One region of the Pantoea sp. R13S299 genome, then DNA from elsewhere that is predicted to be linked to it. Evidence: predicted binding sites of a transcription regulator. Region 1 holds the regulator's gene; each other region holds the start of a gene.

Region 1 (7,405 bases):
TCCAGATGGACGGCTTTGTTAAACGGTGACACACCGAAACCTGCTGTGACGACATTTTCGTCGTGAGAACGCATGTCCGCACGATAACCGCCACGCAGCTGTAGCCAGTCAAGTACGCGATATTCCGCGCCCACAGCCGCATACTGGCTATTATCCTGGCTTTTGAAGCGTTTGGTTTCAGTCAGATCCACATCGCCCGTCACGGTAAACGGACCTTTATCCCAGGACAGACCGGTGGTGACCAGCGGGCGAATTTGGTAGGTATCGCGGTAACCGTTGACCTCTTTGGTCTGCAGATCGCGCGAAACCAGGTTCTGCCCGGTCACACCCAGCGTCCAGTTTTCAGCAAAGGTGGTCGCCAGACCGGCATCAACGTTAAAACCGGTATCGGTGCTGCGATACTGGCTATTGTTGATGTCGCTCTTGTCGTAGTTATAGATGCTGGCCGTGTAGTTATAGAGCGAGGTTTTCTGCACTTTCGGCGTCACGCCCACCGATACCGGCTGACCAGCGATGGTGAACTCATGCGCCACCGCCACACCATAATCAATGGTCAGTGCCGCTAAGCCATTCGCACTGGAGCGAAGGTTATTTTGATCGCCTGGACGTGGGAATGCCCCGTTTTCTATACTACGCAGATAGTCGATATCACTCTGGACCACGTTGGCGCGGACGTGTGCCGTTCCGTAGGCTTTGGTAATAAAGGCGAAAGGCAGCGTTTCATTGGGGATCGTAACAGCTATGGCCGCACCCGCACTGCCGTCGGCTTTATTACCGCGCAAATCGCTGAGTTTGTTGGCCACATCACCTGAGGCAGCGCGCAGTTCAGAGTTAGCACGGAAGAAATCCGCTGGTGTTAGGTTACCCAGCACCGTGCGATAACGATCCACGGTGTCCGTAATATCATCGACTTTATCAATCAGCTTATCTTTATCAGTCACCTGAATGCCCGCTGAAGGAACAATAATGCTGACGTTATCGTCGGGTTTAGCACGCGTCATCAATGCCGGGTTCGCCAGCACTGCGGAGCCATAGACAGAGGATGCTACGCCGGTGCCGCCCATGGCGTCATTACGTGCATCATACCAGGTCCCTGCCGCCATGGCGGAAGAAGAAAGGAAAAGCGCGGTCGCTACAGCGGAGTACTTCAGCGCTGAACGTTGAGCGGATTTTTTCACCATTTGCCTGCCATCACCTGAGAAATTGTCATTGAAACATTCAACGACTGAATAGTTTGTTAGCCCTATTGTGAACCCTGGCTAACGCGTTATTGCTGTGAATTCAAAGGAAACAGTGCCTTAATTCAAAGGATTGGACGTTTTCCAATCAAAAAACCGTTGTAATAGTTCAGACTGCGTAGGGGCATTTCAAATAATGCCAGACTTTTCTTAAGCCTTTCTGAACATTACTTCTTAACTCAGTGAGATGCAAAGCAAAATGCCAACAAATTCCGCTTCAGGTGGATTCAGAATGGATCTGATTTGTCGTCAGATTTGAGATAGAAGACGGCTGAAATTCTAAATATGCTGCTTTATCAGGCAAATAATGCTGTTTTTTCAGGCGAAAACCAACCTCAGCACCGCGAAACTATGTGTGATAAAATAACATCACTTATCCAGCGGAGAATTTTCATGACCAACATGACGTCGCAGCAAATTTTGATTCAGGCCGAGAAAATGTGCCTGCAGCGCGGTGTGCGTCTGACTTCGCAGCGTGCTGAAGTGTTGCGTCTGATGGCCGAGCAGCCCGGCTCAATCAGCGCCTACGATCTGCTGGATCAGCTCCGCGTCAGCGAACCGCAGGCTAAACCCCCTACCGTCTATCGTGCGCTGGATTTTCTGCTGGAGCAGGGTTTCATTCATCGGGTAGAGTCCAACAATAGCTACGTCATGTGTCACCACTTTGAAGCGCCAGCCCATACGTCGGTGATGCTGGTCTGTGATCGCTGTGCCGCCGTTACAGAAAAGCAGGCGCAGGGCGTGGAGAAGATTATCGCAACGCTGGCGGGTGAAGCGCAGTTTGCGTTACGCCACAGCGTGATTGAAGCGCATGGTTTATGTGAAAGTTGTGCTGCGGTTGAAGCCTGTACGCATCATGAAAGCTGCGAACACGATCATCAGGATGAGGGTAAAAAGCGGGGAAAACGCGGGTAATCTGCACATCCTTGTGCATTTTCATCCCTGTGCCGGTGCGGGCGCACCGGAAGGCATTAAGCTGATTATCAGAGTCCCTGATTACCAGCGGTGATCTTTGTTCTTACCTTCCCAGTCCGTTACTTCGCGCTCTGCTTCATCTTTCGCATAACCGTAACGTTCCTGGATTTTACCGACCAGCTGATCGCGTTTACCTTCGATAACCTGCATATCATCGTCGGTCAGCTTGCCCCATTTCTCTTTCATTTTGCCTTTGAACTGCTTCCAGTTGCCGCTCGCTTCGTCTTTATTCATGGCAGACCTCCAATTCTCGGGGTTTAATTATTATCTTGCTACTTAACAAAATAACGATATAAAGCGCTGGTTAACTGCGCTGCTTAAAGTTAATTGTAGTAGCTAATTTAATAACCGCGGAATAATACGGAATAATCTGTATCGCCCTGAATCGGCCCCCGCAGGATCAGGCGTCAAACCAGCTGTTCTGACGCCAGTGCTTACGCCAGATGAGCCACAGTGACAGGCCGCGCAGCGCCAGGAAAACCGTCACCGCCAGCCACAGGCCGTGGTTGCCCAGCACAGGTACGCTGAGCAGCGTCAGAAAATAGCCTGCCGCCGCCACGACCATGCTGTTACGCATCTCGCGTCCGCGCGTCGCCCCGATGAACATCCCATCCAGCAGATAACACCAGACGCCGATCAGCGGCATGATTATTTGCCAGACCAGGTAGCGGTCAGCAGTCTGCTGGAGTGACTGAAGAGAGGTCAGCAGGGTAACGATCTGCGGGCCAAAAATGGCATAGATCAGTGAGAAAAACAGCGCCACCACCACTGCCTGCCGACAGGCGGAGTGCCAGACGTGCTGCAATTTACTGCCATCTTTTGCGCCATGCGCTTCACCGGCAAACGCTTCAACCGCGTAGGCAAAGCCATCCAGCGCGTAGGCCGTAAAGGTAATGAACATCAGTAATACCGCGTTAACCGCCACCACATCCGGACCCAGCCGCGCGCCTAGCACCGTCAGCGAGGCGAAACAGAGCTGCAGCATCAGAGAGCGCAGCATGATATCCCGGTTCAGTCGCAGCAGCCGACCGCTGTCACCGCGCCAGCTCTGTTTCAGCAGGCTTAACGTAATACCGCGCAGCTTTAACACCCGCCAGACCATGATGCCGCCGACGACCAGCGTGATGTACTCCGCCAGCGCCGTGGCGGTTGCCGCACCCGCAACACCCCAGTGCAGCCCCATCACCAGCCAGAGATCGAGCACGATGTTAACCAGATTGCCCACCACCAGCAGGATCACCGGCGCGCGCGCATACTGCACGCCCAGCAGCCAGCCCAGAATCACCAGGTTTGCCAGGGTGGCAGGCGCACTGAGCCAGCGAATCTGAATAAACAGCGCCGCCTGTTCCAGAACATCAGGATTGCCGCCAACCAGATGGGTCGCCAGCTGAATAATGGGATAACGTAAAGCGATGAACAGTACACCAGCCAGCAGCGCAATAATCAGCGGCTGCGTCAGCGCGCGTGCCAGAGCGGTTTTATCACCCGCACCAAACGCCTGAGCCGTCAGGCCAGTGGTACTCATTCGAAGGAAAAGCAGCAGCATAAAGAGGAAACTGGTCACTGTGGTCCCGACCGCAACCCCGCCAAGATAGACAGGGCTGTCGAGATGACCAATAACTGCAGTATCGACCACTCCCAGTAAAGGAACGGTGATATTTGAAAGGATCATCGGCAGCGCAAGCCGCCAGAGATTTTTATCCGTTGCCGTGATAAAGCGCATTCGCCGTTCCGTGCTCAGTGTCGCTGCAGTTAAGCAGGCGACAAAATTAGGGCAGACAGAATAGCATCAGAAAAGGCGAATGCACGCAGCCCTCAGAATCAGAGCCACTCGCCGTTACGGACCACGCCAACCGCCAGACCTTCAATGGTCAGCGACTGTGCACGGGTATCGACAACAATCGGGTCGAAATCGCTGTTTTCCGGCAGAAGATGCACGATAGCACCCTGCTTTTTCCAGCGTTTAACGGTCACTTCATCATCAATGCGGGCAACGACAACCTGGCCATTGCGCACATCCTGGGTTTTATGTACTGCGAGCAGGTCGCCGTCCATAATCCCGATATCTTTCATCGACATTCCGCTGACGCGCAGCAGGAAGTCGGCAGAAGGCTTGAACAGGCCCGGATCCACTTTGTAGTGGGTTTCGATATGTTCCTGCGCCATGATCGGCTCACCGGCAGCAACCCGGCCAATCAGCGGTAGCCCTTCTGAAACTTCTTCTTCCATTAACAGACGAATACCGCGCGATGCACCGGAAACGATCTCGATGACGCCTTTACGCGCCAGCGCTTTCAGATGCTCTTCTGCCGCATTCGGCGAGCGGAAGCCCAGCTGCGCGGCAATCTCTGCACGCGTAGGCGGCATGCCTGTTGAAGAAATATGGTCGCGAATCAGGTCATAGACCTGCTGCTGCCTGCTGGTTAATGCTTTCATCCCGCCCCCTGGTTGTTTATACAGTCGCTGTGAGTATATACAGGTATTGGTGAAATGGAAACCGATTGTCAGTGAAAACGCGCCCTGAGGCGCGTTGTGGAAGGCTTATCGCAAATGTGTCCAGAGCAGCGCGACCCAGACAAACAGGGCCAGTATGATGCTGATCAGCACCGCCGCCGAGCCCATGTCTTTTGCCCGGCCCGCCAGGGGATGGTGCTCCTGACCAATACGGTCAACCACCGCTTCAATGGCGCTATTGAGGATTTCGACAATGACGACCAGTACCACCGCGCCAATCATCAGGATGCGGGAGATCACATCGACATCCAGCCAGCACGCGATAATAATAGCGGCCAGCGCAGCCAGTGCTTCCTGGCGAAACGCCGCTTCATGTTGCCAGGCGGCGCGCAGTCCCTGCCATGAGTAACCTGCGGCTTTTACTATTCTGATAAGTCCGGTGGCATTATTTGCCATGATGTGAGAACCCTTTCATCGGATTGACGTCAATGTCTGGGCTGCGTGCAATTGGCACCACCACAGATCTTCGCTGCACTTTCTGCTATGCTTGCGGCGCTTTGCTAACAAGAGGCTTCATGTTGTCTATGTCAGGTTGGCGTAAACTCTATTACAAATTGCTTAATTTACCACTGTCGTTTTTGGTAAAAAGTAAGGCCATTCCGGCCGATCCCGTGTCTGAACATGGTCTGGATCCGACCCGACCTATTATGTATGTTTTGCCTTACGATTCGAAGGCCGACTTACTGACTTTACGCGCACAGTGTCTGCGGCATCATCTGCCCGACCCGCTTTCTCCGCTGGAGATTGATGGTTCACTGCTGCCGCGCCACGTGTTTATCCATGATGGCCCGCGCGTCTTCCCCTATTTTGTGCCCAGCGTGGAATCGGTGAAAATTTTTCACGATTACCTGGACCTGCATCGCAATAACCCTAAGCTCGATATTCAGATGCTGCCGGTCACCGTGATGTTTGGCCGCGCACCAGGACGTGAAGTCCAGGGCGAACCCACGCCACATCTGCGGTTGCTGAACGGCGTGCAGAAGTTCTTTGCCGTGATCTGGCATGGACGCGACAGTTTCGTCCGCTTCTCGCCAACCGTCTCGCTGCGCCGCATGGCCACGGAGCACGGTACCGATAAGTCGATTGCTCAGAAGCTGGCTCGTGTGGCACGCATCCATTTTGCCCGTCAGCGACTGGCGGCGATTGGCCCGCGTTTACCGGCGCGTCAGGATCTGTTTAATCGTCTGCTGCAATCCAAAGCGATTGAAAAAGCCGTCGAAGATGAAGCACGCAGCAAGAAAATCTCTCATGAGAAAGCGCAGCAGAATGCCGTCGAGATGATGGAGGAGATCGCTGCAAACTTCTCCTACGAAGCCATTCGCGTCACCGACCGTGTCATGGGCTGGCTCTGGAGTCGTCTCTATCAGGGCATCAACGTCAATGGCGGCGAAAAGGTTCGTCAGCTGGCGCAGGATGGCCACGAGATTGTCTATGTGCCCTGCCATCGCAGCCACATGGATTATCTGCTGCTCTCCTATGTGCTCTATCATCAGGGTCTGGTGCCGCCGCACATTGCAGCCGGTATCAATCTCAACTTCTGGCCAGCCGGCCCGATTTTCCGTCGTCTGGGCGCCTTCTTTATTCGTCGTACCTTTAAAGGCAATAAGCTCTACGCCACGGTATTCCGCGAATATCTCGGCGAGCTGTTCACCCGCGGCTATTCGGTTGAATACTTTGTTGAAGGGGGCCGTTCACGTACCGGTCGCCTGCTGGACCCTAAAACCGGCACTTTAGCCATGACGCTGCAGGCGATGCTGCGCGGCGGCAATCGTCCAATCACGCTGGTGCCGATCTACATTGGCTATGAGCATGTGATGGAAGTGGGTACGTACGCCAAAGAACTGCGCGGTGCGGCAAAAGAGAAAGAGGGCTTCATGCAGATGGTGCGCGGCTTACGCAAGTTGCGCAATCTCGGCCAGGGTTACGTTAACTTTGGCGAGCCGCTGCCGCTGGTCAACTATCTCAACAAACGGGTGCCGGAATGGCGCGATGCGATCGATCCGATTGAGCCGCAGCGTCCGAGCTGGTTAACGCCGACCGTCAATGATATCGCGGCCAGCCTGATGGTGCGTATCAATGAAGCGGGCGCGGCCAACGCCATGAACCTCTGTGTGACGGCGCTGCTGGCGTCACGTCAGCGCTCACTAACCCGTGAACAGTTGATTGAACAGCTGGAGTGCTATACCCAGCTGCTGCGCAATGTGCCTTATTCGCCAAACGCGACCGTACCCGATCTTTCCGCAGAAGCGCTGCTGGATCACGCCCTGGGTATGAATAAGTTTGAGAGTGAAAAGGACAGCATTGGCGACATCATCATTCTGCCGCGTGAGCAGGCCGTGCTGATGACCTACTATCGCAACAACATTCATCACATGCTGGTAATGCCGTCGCTGATTGCCGCCATTGTTCAGCAGCATCAGACGCTGACCGAAGCAGAACTGCTGCGTCAGGTGAGCCTGATCTATCCGATGCTGAAGAGTGAACTGTTCCTGCGCTGGCAGACCGATGAGCTGCCACAACTGCTGACTGATGTGAGTCAGGAGCTGGCGCGTCAGGGCCTGATTACCTTCGAAGCCGGTGAGTTGCGCTTTACCGCAGCGCGCTATCGTACGCTGCAGCTGCTGGCTGCCGGTGTGCGCGAAACGCTGCAGCGTTATGCCATTACCTTCTCGATTCTC
Region 2 (7,405 bases), on a different contig from region 1:
CCCTCCGGTAACTCCCACTGCAGTTCGTCCCGCAGCCACTGACGCCAGCCGTTTGCCATCGCTTTCTTCTCATGGCACTGCTGCCGCCACTCCTTGATCAGTAATGTGCGACGCGCATCGGCATCGCTCTCCAGCTTGCTGATAACCGGCTGCTTGTTACTGCCTTCGCGGATAATATGCAGCGCCAGAGAATGGAAGGTTCGCGCCTGAATATCACCGGCGGAGAGGCGTGACTGGATACGATCGTTCATCTCTTCTGCGGCCTGGCGGCCAAATGCCAGCAGCAGGATTTGGTCGGCGCTGGCCAGCCTGCGCTGCATCAACCAGCCTGCACGCGCTACCAGCACCGAGGTTTTACCGCTACCCGCTCCGGCCAGCACCAGCAGAGAATCCTCGCCATTAACCACCGCCTCACACTGAGACTGATTGAGCGGCGTGCTCTCGACGCTGGCGAAGAATGCCTGATAGCGGGTCAGCATGGCGGCAGTCCAGTCGCGGTTTCGCTGACGCAAAGCCACCTCGCCCTGATCCAGCCAGCGCTGGCAGAACGCCCAGTTTTCGCGGCAGTCAGCAAAATCTTTTAAGCGGGTGAGAGGCATCGGTAACGCATCGAACTGTTTGAGAATTTTTGTTTTCAGCGCCTGTAACTCATGGCGGTTGAGCCAGCGATCCTGCGCGCCAAACGTCTCGATTTCTTCACGTAGCGACTGGAGTACCTCGCGGCACACCACGCTCATCTCCAGACTCCAGTTCTGCCAGGCCTGCATCAGATAGTGGTGAAAGCGCTGGGTCTCCTGCCATTCCGTTCCGTGCAGGCGGACCACTTTTTCATCGGCGAGCAAAAATTCCAGCTCGCCCCATACCAGCCCACGTTTGCAGGCGATATCCAGTAACTGGTTAAAGGGGATCAGATACTCGTGCTTATCGCCACTGACTTGGACGCCTGCCGCCATCAGGCGGACACGATTGTAAGGATGCTGGGCAAGCCGTTTGCCCATCGAGGTTGCTTTCAGTTCCACGCCGACACCAACGTCAGATAACAGGATTAAGGGGAGTTTACCTGTCAGACCCTTGGCGCTCCAGCCTTAAAACAGGCTAAACTTGGCGTCACATCTTGCGGAATGCAAAAGGAAAAGAAGATCATGCGCACCGTTTTAAATATTCTGAATTTTGTTCTGGGCGGCTTTTTCACCACCCTGAGCTGGCTGTTTGCCACGTTAATCAGCGTCGTGCTGGTTTTCACCCTGCCGCTGACCCGCTCCTGCTGGGAAATCACTAAACTTTCGCTGCTACCGTTTGGCAACGAGGCGGTGCATGTTGATGTGCTTCGTCCTGAAAGTAAGAGTCATATTCTGAATACCGGCGGCACCTTTCTGAACATCTTCTGGCTGATTTTCTTCGGCTGGTGGCTCTGCCTTTCGCACATCTCTGTGGGCATCGTGCAGTGCATCAGCATCATCGGTATTCCGGTAGGGATTGCGAACTTTAAGATCGCCGCTATTGCGCTCTGGCCGGTTGGACGCCGGGTGGTCTCAGTGGAAGAGGCGCGAGCTGCGCGCGAAGCCAATGCCCGCCGCTATTAATATGATGTCGGATGCAGTGCCAGGCTGGCGAAAATATCTGTTTAACAGTACCTGGCGCTATCTGCTGCGGATCCTGTTTGCGTTGAGTGGCTGCGCTGCCATTCCCTGGTGGCTGCATCAGATTGAGTGGACGATTCCCTTAACGCTGGGAGTGGTCGCGGCTGCGCTGGCCGATCTCGATGATCGCCTGGCCGGTCGCCTGAAAAACCTGCTGATTACCCTGCTCTGCTTCTGCATCGCCTCGGTTTCAGTGGAGTTACTGTTTCCTTATCCCTTTGCCTTTATTGTCGGGCTGGCGATCTCGACCTGGGGCTTTATTCTGCTGGGTGCACTGGGGCAGCGCTACGCCACCATCGCCTTCGGTGCGCTGCTGATCGCGGTCTATACCATGCTCGGCATCGGACTGTTCAGCCAGTGGTATATGCAGCCGATGCTGCTGCTGGTCGGCGCGCTATGGTACAACCTGCTGACGCTGCTGGGCCATCTGATGTTCCCCGTCCGGCCGGTGCAGGAACAGCTTGCCGGCAGTTTTTCACAACTGGCGCGTTACCTTGATGCCAAAGCGAATCTCTTCGATCCGGATGCGGGCGAACAGGATGACGCGGCGTTTATCGATGCGGCGATGGTTAACAGCCAGCTGGTGGCGCAGCTCAACCTGACCAAGACCACTTTGCAGAGTCGCCTGCGCGGCGATCGCGGCTCACGCGGCACCCGACGCAGTCTGCACTACTACTTTGTGGCGCAGGATATTCACGAACGGGCCAGCTCTTCCCATCTGCAATATCATCTGCTGCGCGGCGACTGGCGCTATAACGAAATTTTGTTTCGCTTTCAGCGCCTGCTGAATATGCAGGCGCAGGCCTGTCGTCAACTGGCCCACTGCATTCTGATGCGTGAACGATGGGTTCATGACAGCCGTTTTGAGCGCGCGTTTGAACGATTACAGAAAGCGATAGAACGTCTGGAACAGCATGAGCCTGAGGCGACACATACCCGTGCTTTGTTCTGGCTGCTGCGTAACCTGCGCGCCATTGATGCTCAGCTCGCCTCCATTGAATCTGAACAGACGCTGGCCGGTGAAGATCCTCAGCACAGTGATAATCTGCTGTCACGCGAAGGATTGAGTGGCTGGAGTGATATCCGTCTGCGCTTCAGTCGTCACCTCTCGCCCTCTTCGGCACTGTTCCGGCATGCGGTTCGCATGTCAGTAGTGCTCTGTATTGGCTATGGTTTCATTCAAATCACCGGGCTGCAGCGTGGATACTGGATTCTGCTGACCAGCCTGTTTGTTTGCCAGCCCAACTATAACGCCACGCAGCGACGGCTTGCCTTACGTATCGGCGGAACGCTGGCAGGGATTGCAATCGGTCTGCCGGTTTTATGGCTGGTGCCCTCCATTGAAGGTCAGTTAATCCTGATTGTGATCGCTGGCGTGCTGTTTTTCGCTTTCAGGCAGGTGCAGTATGCGCAGGCCACACTGTTTATCACCCTGCTGGTGCTGCTCTGCTTTAACCTGTTAGGGGAAGGTTTTGAGGTCGCCCTGCCACGAGTAGTAGATACCTTACTCGGCTGTGGCCTTGCCTGGCTGGCTGTCGCGTTTATCTGGCCTGACTGGCGCTTTCGCCAGTTACCGGCGGTGGCAGAACGCACCCTGAAAGCGAACTGTCGTTATCTGGACGCGATCATGGAACAGTATCATCAGGGCAAGGATAACCGTCTCGCCTATCGCATTGCCCGCCGGGATGCGCACAATGCAGATGCTGAGCTGGCGTCGGTGGTTTCAAATATGAGCAGTGAAAGTCGCACCAGCCAGAAGCTACGCGAATCGGCTTTTCAGCTGCTTTGCTCTAACCACTCATTCCTGAGTTACATTTCTGCGCTGGGCGCGCACCGTGACAAAATTACCGCGCCGGAGTTACTGACTTTGCTGGATGATACGGTGTGCTACGTTGAGGATGTGCTCCAGACGGACGTGGTCAGCGATGAGCATGTTGAGACGATGCGCCAGCAACTGGCTCAGCGCATCAGCCAGCTGGCTGCAGATGCGGATACGCGTGCGCCGCTGGTGCTCCAGCAACTCGGTCTGCTGGTCGCCTTGATGCCCGATGTGGCTCGCCTGCGCCGCACGCTCATTACTGATTAGCCTTCGCTGCTTCTCAGTTCAGGGTTTGATAAAAGTGTGCGCTTGAACCACGCATTCAGCTCAGCCCGGGTAGCCAGCGGTAGCGCGGCGGCATGATGGCCTGTGATCGCCCCCTGCAGCGCCAGCAGTGTCTGAAACCCAACATGCTGGTTGATCGCTTTCAGCCTCAGCCAGCACTGTTTGGCCCCCATCTGATAGAGATGATTCACGGTCATGATACCGGCCTCGTACAGCATCATCTCCATGCGAACGCTGAGATTCGGCAGATCTTTCAATCGTGGAGAGGATTGTCTGTCCCGTAACTCCAGCTGCGCCGTCTCTAACGAGGCCGCAGAGAGCGCCAGCAAATGGTCAGGATCGCGCCATAATGTTTCATCGACCCGAAAATAATTGAGGCTCACCAATTTGCCTCTCTTGCGAAAAATCAGGGGTTGCAGCGGACGATCGGTGATGTATTCCCGCAAAGGTTCACTGGCGCGCAGGTAGAGTTCGTCTTTATTTATTAAGGCAAAAACCACACTTTCAACAGCCAGCGCGTATCCACCAAACTGGGTACGGGACTCTATGGTTCCTAACGGGGCCAGGTGCGCTCTGGAGCGCTCTACGACCGGATTTACCTTTTTCATTGCACCACCTCCATGTAAGAAATATCTCGTAAATTACCTTGGGTATCAGGTAATTAGAAGATAGAAAAAAGCGTCAGCGGGTTCAATGAATAAATAGTGCTTCAACTAACCTTGTCGCGTTTTTGCGAGGCGTTTTCAGAAATTTGGGTTGATCTTTATCCAGGATGACAGTACTGTATATTCATACAGTCCACTGCTGGTGATTAACTTATGCGAACACAACATCCTAATAATGCACGCTATGCTCATCATTATGCGTCCTCTTCCGTTCCCGCCTCTCAGGGTGGTGGAATTACTGAGTTACGTTACAGCGAGCAGCCTGGTATGATGCAGATGATGCTGTTGCCTTTATTGCAGCAGCTGAGTCAGCAGTCTCGCTGGCAGTTGTGGTTAACACCAGCGCATAAACTGAATCGCACCTGGATGCAGGAATCGGGATTACCACTGGATAAAAGTATGCATATCGCCGATTCTGAACGTCTGAATGCCGTTGAAGCGATGGTCAAGGCGTTGCGAACTGGAAATTACAGTGTCGTTCTGGCATGGATTCCATACGATTTGGATGAAGATGAGCGACGTCAACTCGAAAATGCGGCCGCTGAGGGCGAAGCGCTGGGTTTGATTTTACGGGCAAGCGGAACATCGGAAGCGCCTCTCAGACCGCAAAGTTCCATAAAAATTCAGTCGGATTTGTTTCATTAAGTAAAAATCAGAAGTTTCCCAAGCTATTTTTCTTATCTCTCGCCGCTAAACCACTGATTCTGTTAGTTCGAGCTGTGACAATGGTTTAGCGGGTTTTTGGGCCTTTTTATCGCGACAATACGGCCACTCTAATTGTTAGAAATTATGTATAAATCGCTGTTTCTTTACAGAAGTGCCTCACATCATACTTGTAAGTTTCCAATCTCGTTGTAGACTTTAGCTCGCCAGGGTGCTCAATAACCTCCGTTTTTTGCGGTAGAGTCATAAGCGAGCGTTTTGACCCGGCGAAGGATTTAAACCAAGAGCAACCTTTTTGCTCATTGCCTATTTGGATGATAACGAGGCGCAAAATGAAAAAGACAGCTATCGCAATTGCAGTGGCACTGGCTGGCTTCGCTACCGTAGCGCAGGCCGCTCCGAAAGATAACACCTGGTACACCGGTGCTAAACTGGGCTGGTCTCAGTATCACGACACTGGTTACTACGGTAACGGTTACGAGAACAATGACGGTCCAACTCATGAAAGCCAGCTGGGCGCAGGTGCGTTCGTTGGTTATCAGGCAAACCCATACCTGGGCTTCGAGATGGGCTATGACTGGCTGGGCCGCATGCCTAACAAAGGCAATGTGACTAACGGCGCATTCAAAGCACAGGGCGTACAGCTGGCTGCTAAACTGAGCTACCCAATCAATGACGATCTGGACGTGTATACTCGTCTGGGCGGCATGGTATGGCGTGCAGATGCAACGCAGACTAACCCAACTACTGGCCGCATCAGCGACCACGACACCGGCGTTTCTCCGCTGGCTGCTGTTGGTGTTGAATATGCGCTGACCAAAAACTGGGCTACCCGTCTGGATTACCAGTGGGTTAACAACATCGGTGATGCACAGACCGTTGGTACTCGTCCAGACAACGGCATGCTGAGCGTAGGCGTTTCATACCGCTTCGGTCAGGATGATGTCGCTGCACCAGCTCCGGCTCCGGCTCCAGCACCAGCTCCAGTTGTTGAAACCAAGCGTTTCACTCTGAAGTCTGACGTTCTGTTCACCTTCAACAAATCTACCCTGAAGCCAGAAGGCCAGCAGGCTCTGGATCAGCTGTACAGCCAGCTGAGCTCAATGGATCCTAAAGATGGTTCCGTTGTCGTACTGGGCTTCACCGATCGCATCGGTTCAGAGCAGTACAACCAGAAACTGTCTGAGAAACGTGCTCAGTCAGTCGTAGATTACCTGGTATCTAAAGGTATCCCTTCTAACAAGATCTCTGCACGTGGCATGGGTAAATCTAACCCAGTTACCGGCAACACCTGTGACAGCGTGAAAGGCCGTAATGCCCTGATCGACTGCCTGTCTCCGGACCGTCGCGTAGAAATCGATGTTAAAGGCATCAAAGACGTTGTAACTCAGCCACAGGCTTAAGTTAAACGTAATAAAAAACCCCGCTAAAGCGGGGTTTTTTTATGCCGGTAGAAAACCGGACTTGAGCATAAAGAGTATTATTGCCCTGCCCGGTTATTCGCTTTCTGAACCCGATTTACCCAGAATGGCCTGCAAATCCTGCTTCAGACTCGACATCTGAGTCGCATATTTCTCTTTGCGTTCTGCATCTTCTATCAGCTGAACAATGGTTTCAGAGAGCGTGCAGCCGCGTCGCTGCGCCAGACCTGCCAGTCGTTGCCAGACCAGATACTCCAGGTCGATCGATTTTTTACGGGTATGCTGATGTTCAGCATTGAAATGGCGTTTCCGCCGGGCACGGATGGTCTGCTTCAGTCGGTTATCAAGATCAGAATGAATATGTTCTGCAATCCATTCATTGACCGTTACCGGATTATTTTCCATCGCCAGCAGCTTATCGACTGCCGCCTGCGCCGCGCTTAATTCAAGGTGACGCGTGATCAGTTCACCTTCCCGATGTTTTTTCACCAGGTATTTCCACTTCCATCCACATTCAAGATTTTCGAGTTGCTGGTATTTCATCGGAATCTCATCGTGATCACGTAACGAACTAAGAATAACAGCTTTTTTCCTGGATGCAGCAACGAAAAACATGCTGCCATCGTCACATCTTCAACAGGAAGTCAGCAGTGCTTAACAAGGGTGAATCCTGTATAATCTCGCTTTTCTTAATACAGACAAATGCGATTATTTTGACCAGCACCCAACTTACGTGGCAGACCTTACAGCCGGATAGCGCGCAATACCAATCCGTTTTCTCCCGAATTGCTGATGAAGAAACTGATGCTCTGGCAACGGTACAGCCCCGGTTGCTGAATGCACTGGCGCATTTACACCACCAGACGCAAGGCTTCCCGTTACTGCTGGTTCGTAGCCAGGAGAATCGCGACT
Region 3 (7,405 bases), on a different contig from region 1:
CGGAACAGATTGTGTTGCGCGGTACGGTGCGATGTCTGCAGACCTGCGTGCGCGAAAAAGTGCGTGGGCTGATTGATGAGTTTGTGGCGACCCTGCCGCGTCCGTTTGGCGTCAGCGGTGAGATTGACTGGCTGCCGGGCTATCCGGTTACGGCTAACCATGCGGCCCCGGCTGAGCAGGTGCGCGACGTGGCGCTGGCAACGCTGGGGGCAGAACAGGTTCACTGGCAGGTCAATCCATCAATGGCATCAGAAGATTTTGCCTGCATGATGGAAGCCTGCCCTGGCGCTTACTTCTGGCTGGGCGCAGATGGTGAAACGCCCTCCGCGCCGCTGCACAACGCCCGCTATGACTTCAACGACGCGTTGCTGCCGATTGGCATCCGTTTCTGGCAGAACCTGGTTGAACAGGCGCTGCCAGCCGCCTGAGTCAGTAACCGGCGGCGAGGATCTGCTGCTCTGCCGCCGCCAGCGAGTCGCACTGGCCGCTGGCGCGCAGGCAGCAGGCGAGCTGCAGTCGCAGTGACGCAGGCACCGGACGCTGCTGATTCAGCACCTCTTCAATCCAGCGCGCAGTCGCCTCTGCCGTCTTGTCTGCCGGCAGTTCAACCGCCACTTCGGGCTGACGCTCCACCCACACTTCCGCTTCTGCACCTGCGCCCTGAATCATGCTGATTGCCGGGCAGCGCTGCGGATTGGCATAGACTTCCCCTTCGGTGCCATTGAGCAATATGGCTGGCGCATCGATGTCACTGAAGAATTTCGCGACGCGCGGCACATACTCCGGATGCGACACGCTCGACAGCCGCAGCGCCGCACGCTCTGCAAACGGCGTTGCCAGTTTTGCCAGCGTGTGTGCGCTATTACGGACGCCCATCCGCCAGCGCAGCGACAGCTGTTTCGCCATCGGCGGACAGAGGTGATCGATAGTGACAAAGGCCAGCTCGCCCTGATCGAGTTTCGCCTGCGCCGCCTCAGCGGTCGTAACAGGCACAATGCCCAGCGCGGCAAACACGGCTTCACTGGTGATGCGCGTCGCATCGTCGCTGACGCCGTGCACCAGCACCGGGAAGCCGAGTTTCACCAGCAGCAGCGCCAGCAACGGCGTCAGATTGCCCTGGCGGCGTGCACCATTGTAGCTGGGGATCACCACCGGCATCGGCCGGTTTTCTGGCGCACGCAGTTGCATCATCTGCGCCTGCATCGCCTGATAAAAGCCGCGCATCTCTTCTTCGCCTTCGCCTTTGATACGCAGCGCAATCAGGATGCCGCCCAGCTCCAGGTCCTGCACTTCGCCCGCCAGCATCGCGCCATAGAGCGCCACCGCCGTATCAAAATCGATGTCGCGGGCATGATTTTTACCGCGACCAATCTCTTTAATGATTTTATTCAGTTCCATCACTCGCTTCCGGTTAAGTGCGCGGCTCAGCGCCGCGTGGGACGTCGTTTACGCACCGTGTTTTTGGGCACCACAGCGGCCGGTATCGCTTCCGGCTCTGGCGTTTCGGGCTGCTCAATCGGGAAGATCGGCAACGCGGCTAATAACCGGCTGCCGTAAGATTTGCTCAGCAGACGGCGGTCATAAATCACGATTTCGCCATAACATTGATGGCTGCGAATCAGGCGTCCGACCTGTTGAATCAGGGTGAATGAGGCGCTGGGTAAACTCTGCACCTCAAACGGATAGCGCTTCAGGCTTTTCAGCCACTCGCCTTCGGTCAAAATTACCGGACTGTCTACCGGGGGAAAAGCGATTTTATGAATATGCACCTGACTCAGCAGATCGCCTTTCAGGTCCAGCCCCTCAGCAAAGGACTGCAGGCCAATCAGCACGCTGGTTTCCCCTTTAGTGACGCGCTGACGATGCAGGTCCACCAGGCGGCTGCGCGGCTGATCGCCCTGCACCAGCATGGAGAGCCGCAGGTCGGGCAGACAGGCGACAAACTGCTGCATCGCCCGGTTGCTGGCAAACAGCACCAGCACGCCTTTATGCTTTTTCTCCGCCATTTGCTGGCGGAAGAAACCGGCCATCTCGGCGATGTGCTCCGCTTCATGCGTCATCAGCGGCTCGAAGCGCATCTGCGGGATCACCAGCTTGCCCTGCTCCACGTGGTTAAACGGCGAGTCGAGCGCCACAAAACGGTCGCCTGCTTTCTCGCTGAGTCCCGACATCTCCTGCAGACGATTGAAGCTGTTGAGCGATCGCAGCGTGGCGGAGGTCACCACCACATGCGGGATTTTGCGCCACAGCATCTTCTCCAGCTGATCGCTGACGCGGATCCCGGCGCAGTGGAAAAGCAGATGCGCCTGACCTTCACGCAGCTCGCGGGTGATCCACTTCGACACAGGCGCGCCAGAGGCTTTTTCCATTGCTGCCAGCCGCCACAGCTTGCTGACCGATTCGAACCAGCCAAACTGGCGATTGAGCTGTAGCAGATTGCGATGCAGACGCACCAGATCGACTTTGCCGGTCTGCTCGCTAAGCGCATTAATCAGGCCTTCGCTCAGGCCGCGCAGCGCGTCGCTGAGTTTGAACAGCCGGGCACAGAGTTCCAGCAGCTCCTGCGGCAGCGCACCGAGCACAAAGCGAAATTCTCCCGGCTGGTTATGCGGCGGCAGCAGCGGATTCAGCGCCTGCGCAGTGATGTTCAGCAGTTCACGCAGCTCATCGCAGTGCGCCTTCAGTCGCTCGGGATTAGCCAGCGGCGGCGGCGATTTTGGCCGCATCTGCGTCATGATGCTCTCAACCAGCTTGATAAACAGGTCGAGTTGCAGGCTGCTCCACCCTGGCGTGATGTCGGCGCTCATCTCCAGCGCATCGCGAGCCACTTCCGGCAGATGATGCCCTTCATCGAGCACCAGCATCAGGTTTTTAGCCGGTGGCAGGACCGACTCGTTTTCCATCGCCGCCATCACCAGCGCATGGTTCGCGACCACCACATCCACCTGTTCTATTTCGCGTCGCGCCACAAAGAACGGGCATTCACGATACCAGTGACAGTGCGAGCCGAGGCAGCTCGCTTTGTCGGTAGAAAGGCGCTGCCACAGGCTGTCGCTGACGTTCTCCTCGCTGTGATCGCGCAGGCCATCCCACTGGTAGCGATCCAGCGATTTCTGTAAGCGGCCACACTGCGTCTGTTCTTCTTTGGTGCTGCTGACCGCGTCATCGTCGAGATAGAGCAGCAGATCGCCCTGCTGATCGGCGTCGGCCGCCATCGCCGCCAGATTGCGCGGACAGACATAGCGCCCGCGGCCAAAGGCAGCGGTAAAAGTGAGATCGGGGATGATTTTCTTCAGCAGCGGCAGATCTTTGGTGAAGATTTGATCCTGCAGCGCCACGTTGGCGGTGCTGATCACCAGCTGCTTTTCCTGGGCGCGGCTGGCCGCGATGCCCGGGATCAGATAAGAGAGGGTTTTGCCCACGCCGGTCGGTGCTTCAACCGCCAGATGGCGCGAATCGTCGCCCGCCAGACATTTTGCCACTTCGGCAATCATCTGGCGCTGCGGCGCACGCGGGATGAAATCAGGCACCTGCTCCTGAAGCGCTTTATACCATTGCGCTATCTGGCTTTTTACTGCGGCTGTCAGGGCCATGATTTGCTTTACCACACCGAAAAACTGACCTGTATTTTTACACAGTATCCCGGCGGCGTCAGCTTTCACGCCGAATTTTTCGTGCGCCATCGTAAATTTCAGTCAGTGTCCGGCGGCGGTGATTTACGTCAGCACTTTGTACATCACGGTGGTGGCATCCAGTACGCCGGCGGTGGATTCGGCATAAAACGGGATCGATCCCGCCACCTGCCAGCCCAGCGAAAGGTAGAGATCGCTGGCGACATCGCCGCTGCGCGTATCCAGCACCAGCAGGGTTTTGCCCTGCTCGTGCGCCCGCTGCTCAGCACGCTGCATCAGTTCACGGGCGATGCCCTGACGGCGCGCCTGCGGATGCACCAGCAGCTTGCTGATCTCCGCCCGGTGGCGGCCGTTGGGCATGACGCTGCGATTGATAATGACCGTCGCCACGATGCGCCCCTGCTGACGCGCGACCAGTAATTCGCTGTCGCCGCCGGTGATGCTGGCGATCCACTGCTGCCAGAATAGTGTCATCACCTCAATGTCTTCAGCATCAATAAAACCAATGCTGGCCCCGTCTGCCACACAACCCTGCAGAACGTGGGTCAGTTCGCCCAGATGCTGTTGCGCCTGTGTCGCGCTGAGTGTTGCGTACTCAATCATGGTTTCGCCACCACCAGTAAATAGCGCGCGCCGTCGGTCAGGTGCGCCTCAAAAGCCGATTTTCCGATCAGATGAAAACGTAAGCAGTCGCCTGGCTGCAACGTCCACGCCTGAGACCCCATCGTGATGGTGAGTCCACCCTCGCACAGCCAGATATGCTGCTCCAGTCCATGAATGGGTGGCGCATCGTAATCGATACGCGCACCAGGGCGTAACTTGCCCTCAACCAGTTCGCATCTAAAATGAAGTGCGGGTGGTGAAATATTGCGGCGGATAAATCCGCTGGCCTCATCCTGCCACACCGGCTGCTGCTGCTCTGTGACCAGCAGACTGGACTCCTCCTCCACTTCACTCAGCAGGCGCGACATCGTTAATCCGTAGGCCGCACAGAGGCGGTTAAGCAGTGCAGCAGTAGGGCTGGTCTCGCTTCGCTCAATACGCGATAATGACGCGCGGCTGATGCCGGTAGCGACAGAAAGTTCATCCAGTGACCAGCCGCGTTGCAGGCGTAATTCTGCCAGCCTCACCGCCAGTCGTTGCTCAGTATTCAACTCCGACATTGCATTTTCTCATATATGGGAAATATTCTCTTAAATGAGATATAGCTGAGAAAGGGCGTATCAGTCAAGTTGTACATTGAGAAATGTATTGTACAACTTAGTCTGCTTCGTTATGGTAATTGCATTCAGACTAATCGAAAGAGGAATTTATGACCTTATACAGTATCGGTGATGTCGCCGAGCGCTGTGGCATAAACCCAGTCACCCTGCGCGCCTGGCAGCGTCGTTATGGCTTACTGAAGCCGCAACGCACCGAAGGCGGACATCGTCAGTTTGACGAAGAAGATGTTCAGCGTATTGAAGAGATCATGCGCTGGATTGAAAGCGGCGTGCCGGTCGGTAAAGTTAAAGCATTGCTGGAAGGTGGCGATGTGGATGCCCATGACGGCTGGACCACCCTGCAGGATGAGCTGATCAGCGTACTGCGTCACGTCAGACCGTCTAAACTTCGTAATAAAATTGCCGCGATTGGTCGCGAACATCCGATTGATGCATTGATTGATCACGTTTTCATGCCGGTGCGCCAGAAGCTCAGTCTGGACCAGAACACCGCCCGCACGATGTGCAGTCTGCTCGATGGCTTGCTGATCGACTATGTCGCCTTCTGCCTGACCGGCAGTCGGAAAAAATCAGGCAAAGATGCGCTGATTATTGGCTGGGGTATCGACGATCGAACCCGCATCTGGCTGGAAGGCTGGCGTCTGTCGCAACATGGCTGGCGAATTGATGTACTGGCTGAACCGCTGGATCTGCCGCGTCCTGAACTCTTCCCTGGCATGAATATGTTTGTCTTTACCGGTAAAAAACTGACCCTTCGCCAGCAGGAACAGCTGTCACACTGGCAGGAACAGGGTTATGCCGTGCGGTTGCATGAACCCGGCTGATAACAAAAACGCACGCCGGGCACTTTGCCTTCTGCCTTGCGCGCGCTATTATCCCCGCCTCACTGTTAACGAGCTCAGGTTTTCACCATGAATGTCAAAAAAGCCTTTTTCGCCACGCTGTTTTTTATTATGGCGGCCGGCGGCACCAGCGGTCTGATGCTGGTCGGATACTCTATGATCGTTCACTCACGCTGAACCCGCGCTGAAGGCGCTCAAACAGGCGATCGCTGACTATCGCCAGCAGCGCCACCAGCAGTGCTCCCTGAATCACATAGGCTGTATTAAAGCCGCTTAAGCCGATAATCACCGGCGATCCCAGACTTTTCGCGCCAACCGTTGAGGCGATGGCCGCCGTGCCGATGTTGATAATCACCGAGGTGCGTATCCCGGCGATAATCACCGGTGCTGCAAGCGCCAGCTCAACCTGCCATAACCGTTGCCAGCTGCTCATGCCGACTCCGATGGCGATCTCCCGACTGCTCGCCGGTACGCTATCAATGCCCGCCAGCGTACCCTGTAAAATCGGCAGCAACCCATAGAGCAGTAGCGCCACCACCGCAGGCCAGGCACCAAACCCCATGACCGGCACCGCAATCGCCAGCACCGCAACCGGCGGAATTGTCTGCCCCGCTGCCACAATGGTTTCCATCAGCGGCCGGAAGGCCCGCCCCGCCCGCCGCGTCACCAGCACGCCACTGCCGATGCCAATCACGATCGCCAGCAGGCTGGCGGTGACCACCAGAAACAGATGCGCCAGCGTCAGCTGCCAGAAGCTCTCCTGCTGATAGAGTGGCCGCGCCAGGTCCGGAAACCAGCGGTGAAACAGCGGCCCGCTGTACGGCATTAGCGTCAGCAGCGCACCGTAGAACAGCACCAGCCACAGCAGCGGATCCTTCAGCCTGCGCATGTTGACGCCTCGCGCAGTTGCAGCAGGTCGCCAAAGTGGAGCACGCCCAGCGGCTGTTGCTGATCGTCGATGACCGGCAGTTTATCGGTGCGCCGCGCAATGAACTGCGACAGGGCATCCCGCAGCGTCAGGGCAGCGGCAATCGGTTCGCCCGCCAGCCACTCGCCACGCCGCACCGCATTCCCGACCTGTTCCAGCGCCAGCAACCGGACGCCCATTTCACTGCGGCCAAAGAAGTCGCGCACAAAATCGTTTTTTGGCTGGGTCAGCAGCTCCACTGGCCTGCCCTGCTGAACAATCTCACCGTTGTCCATCAGCACGATGCGATCCGCCAGCGTCAGCGCTTCGTCGATGTCATGGGTCACCAGCACGATGGTGCGGCCCGAAAGTCGATGAATACGCAGCATCTCCTGCTGCAGCACGCCGCGCGTCACCGGGTCGAGCGCGCCAAATGGCTCGTCCATCAGCAACACTTCCGGGTCCGCCGCCAGCGCCCGCGCAACACCCACCCGCTGCTGCTGCCCGCCGGAGAGCTGATGCGGATAGCGATTCAGCAATTGCGCGTCGAGATTGAGCAGCGCCAGCAGCGCCGCGATGCGTTCATCAACCTGTGCCCTGGGCCAGCCCAGCAGCACCGGCACCGTGGCGATATTCTTCCGCACCGTCCAGTGCGGAAACAGGCCAATTGACTGGATGGCATAACCCATGCGTCGCCGCAGCGTGCGGGCATCAAGCTGGCGAATCGACTCACCGGCAAAGCGAATCTCACCGCTATCAAACTCCACCAGCCGGTTGATCATCTTCAGGGTGGTCGATTTG

The links. Region 1 encodes LexA, which represses DNA repair genes until DNA is damaged. Its sites were predicted from a motif close to TNCTGTATGTACATACAGNA; they were not measured.
Region 2: the regulator LexA is predicted to act here: its motif matches at 4,524-4,543, upstream of sulA (SOS-induced cell division inhibitor SulA).
Region 3: the regulator LexA is predicted to act here: its motif matches at 3,621-3,640, upstream of dinG (ATP-dependent DNA helicase DinG).

Annotation. Positions count from the first base shown of each region.
Region 1 is NZ_JBLYEF010000002.1:30,941-38,345, reverse strand. Features, by position in the region: gene ACN1CO_RS11160 (conjugal transfer protein TraF) at 1-1,181, opposite strand, end outside; gene zur (zinc uptake transcriptional repressor Zur) at 1,632-2,153, shown strand; gene ACN1CO_RS11150 (CsbD family protein) at 2,235-2,447, opposite strand; gene dinF (MATE family efflux transporter DinF) at 2,614-3,936, opposite strand; gene lexA (transcriptional repressor LexA) at 4,035-4,649, opposite strand; gene ACN1CO_RS11135 (diacylglycerol kinase) at 4,755-5,123, opposite strand; gene plsB (glycerol-3-phosphate 1-O-acyltransferase PlsB) at 5,252-7,405, shown strand, end outside.
Region 2 is NZ_JBLYEF010000001.1:560,641-568,045, reverse strand. Features, by position in the region: gene helD (DNA helicase IV) at 1-1,019, opposite strand, end outside; gene ACN1CO_RS02705 (YccF domain-containing protein) at 1,143-1,583, shown strand; gene yccS (YccS family putative transporter) at 1,567-3,726, shown strand; gene ACN1CO_RS02695 (TfoX/Sxy family DNA transformation protein) at 3,723-4,352, opposite strand; gene sulA (SOS-induced cell division inhibitor SulA) at 4,563-5,054, shown strand; gene ompA (porin OmpA) at 5,405-6,475, shown strand; gene matP (macrodomain Ter protein MatP) at 6,569-7,036, opposite strand; gene ACN1CO_RS02675 (AAA family ATPase) at 7,090-7,405, shown strand, end outside.
Region 3 is NZ_JBLYEF010000001.1:404,091-411,495, reverse strand. Features, by position in the region: gene ACN1CO_RS02040 (M20 aminoacylase family protein) at 1-428, shown strand, start outside; gene ybiB (DNA-binding protein YbiB) at 430-1,398, opposite strand; gene dinG (ATP-dependent DNA helicase DinG) at 1,425-3,593, opposite strand; gene ACN1CO_RS02025 (N-acetyltransferase family protein) at 3,717-4,235, opposite strand; gene ACN1CO_RS02020 (helix-turn-helix domain-containing protein) at 4,232-4,795, opposite strand; gene ACN1CO_RS02015 (MerR family transcriptional regulator) at 4,945-5,679, shown strand; gene ACN1CO_RS02010 (ABC transporter permease) at 5,852-6,586, opposite strand; gene ACN1CO_RS02005 (ABC transporter ATP-binding protein) at 6,574-7,405, opposite strand, start outside.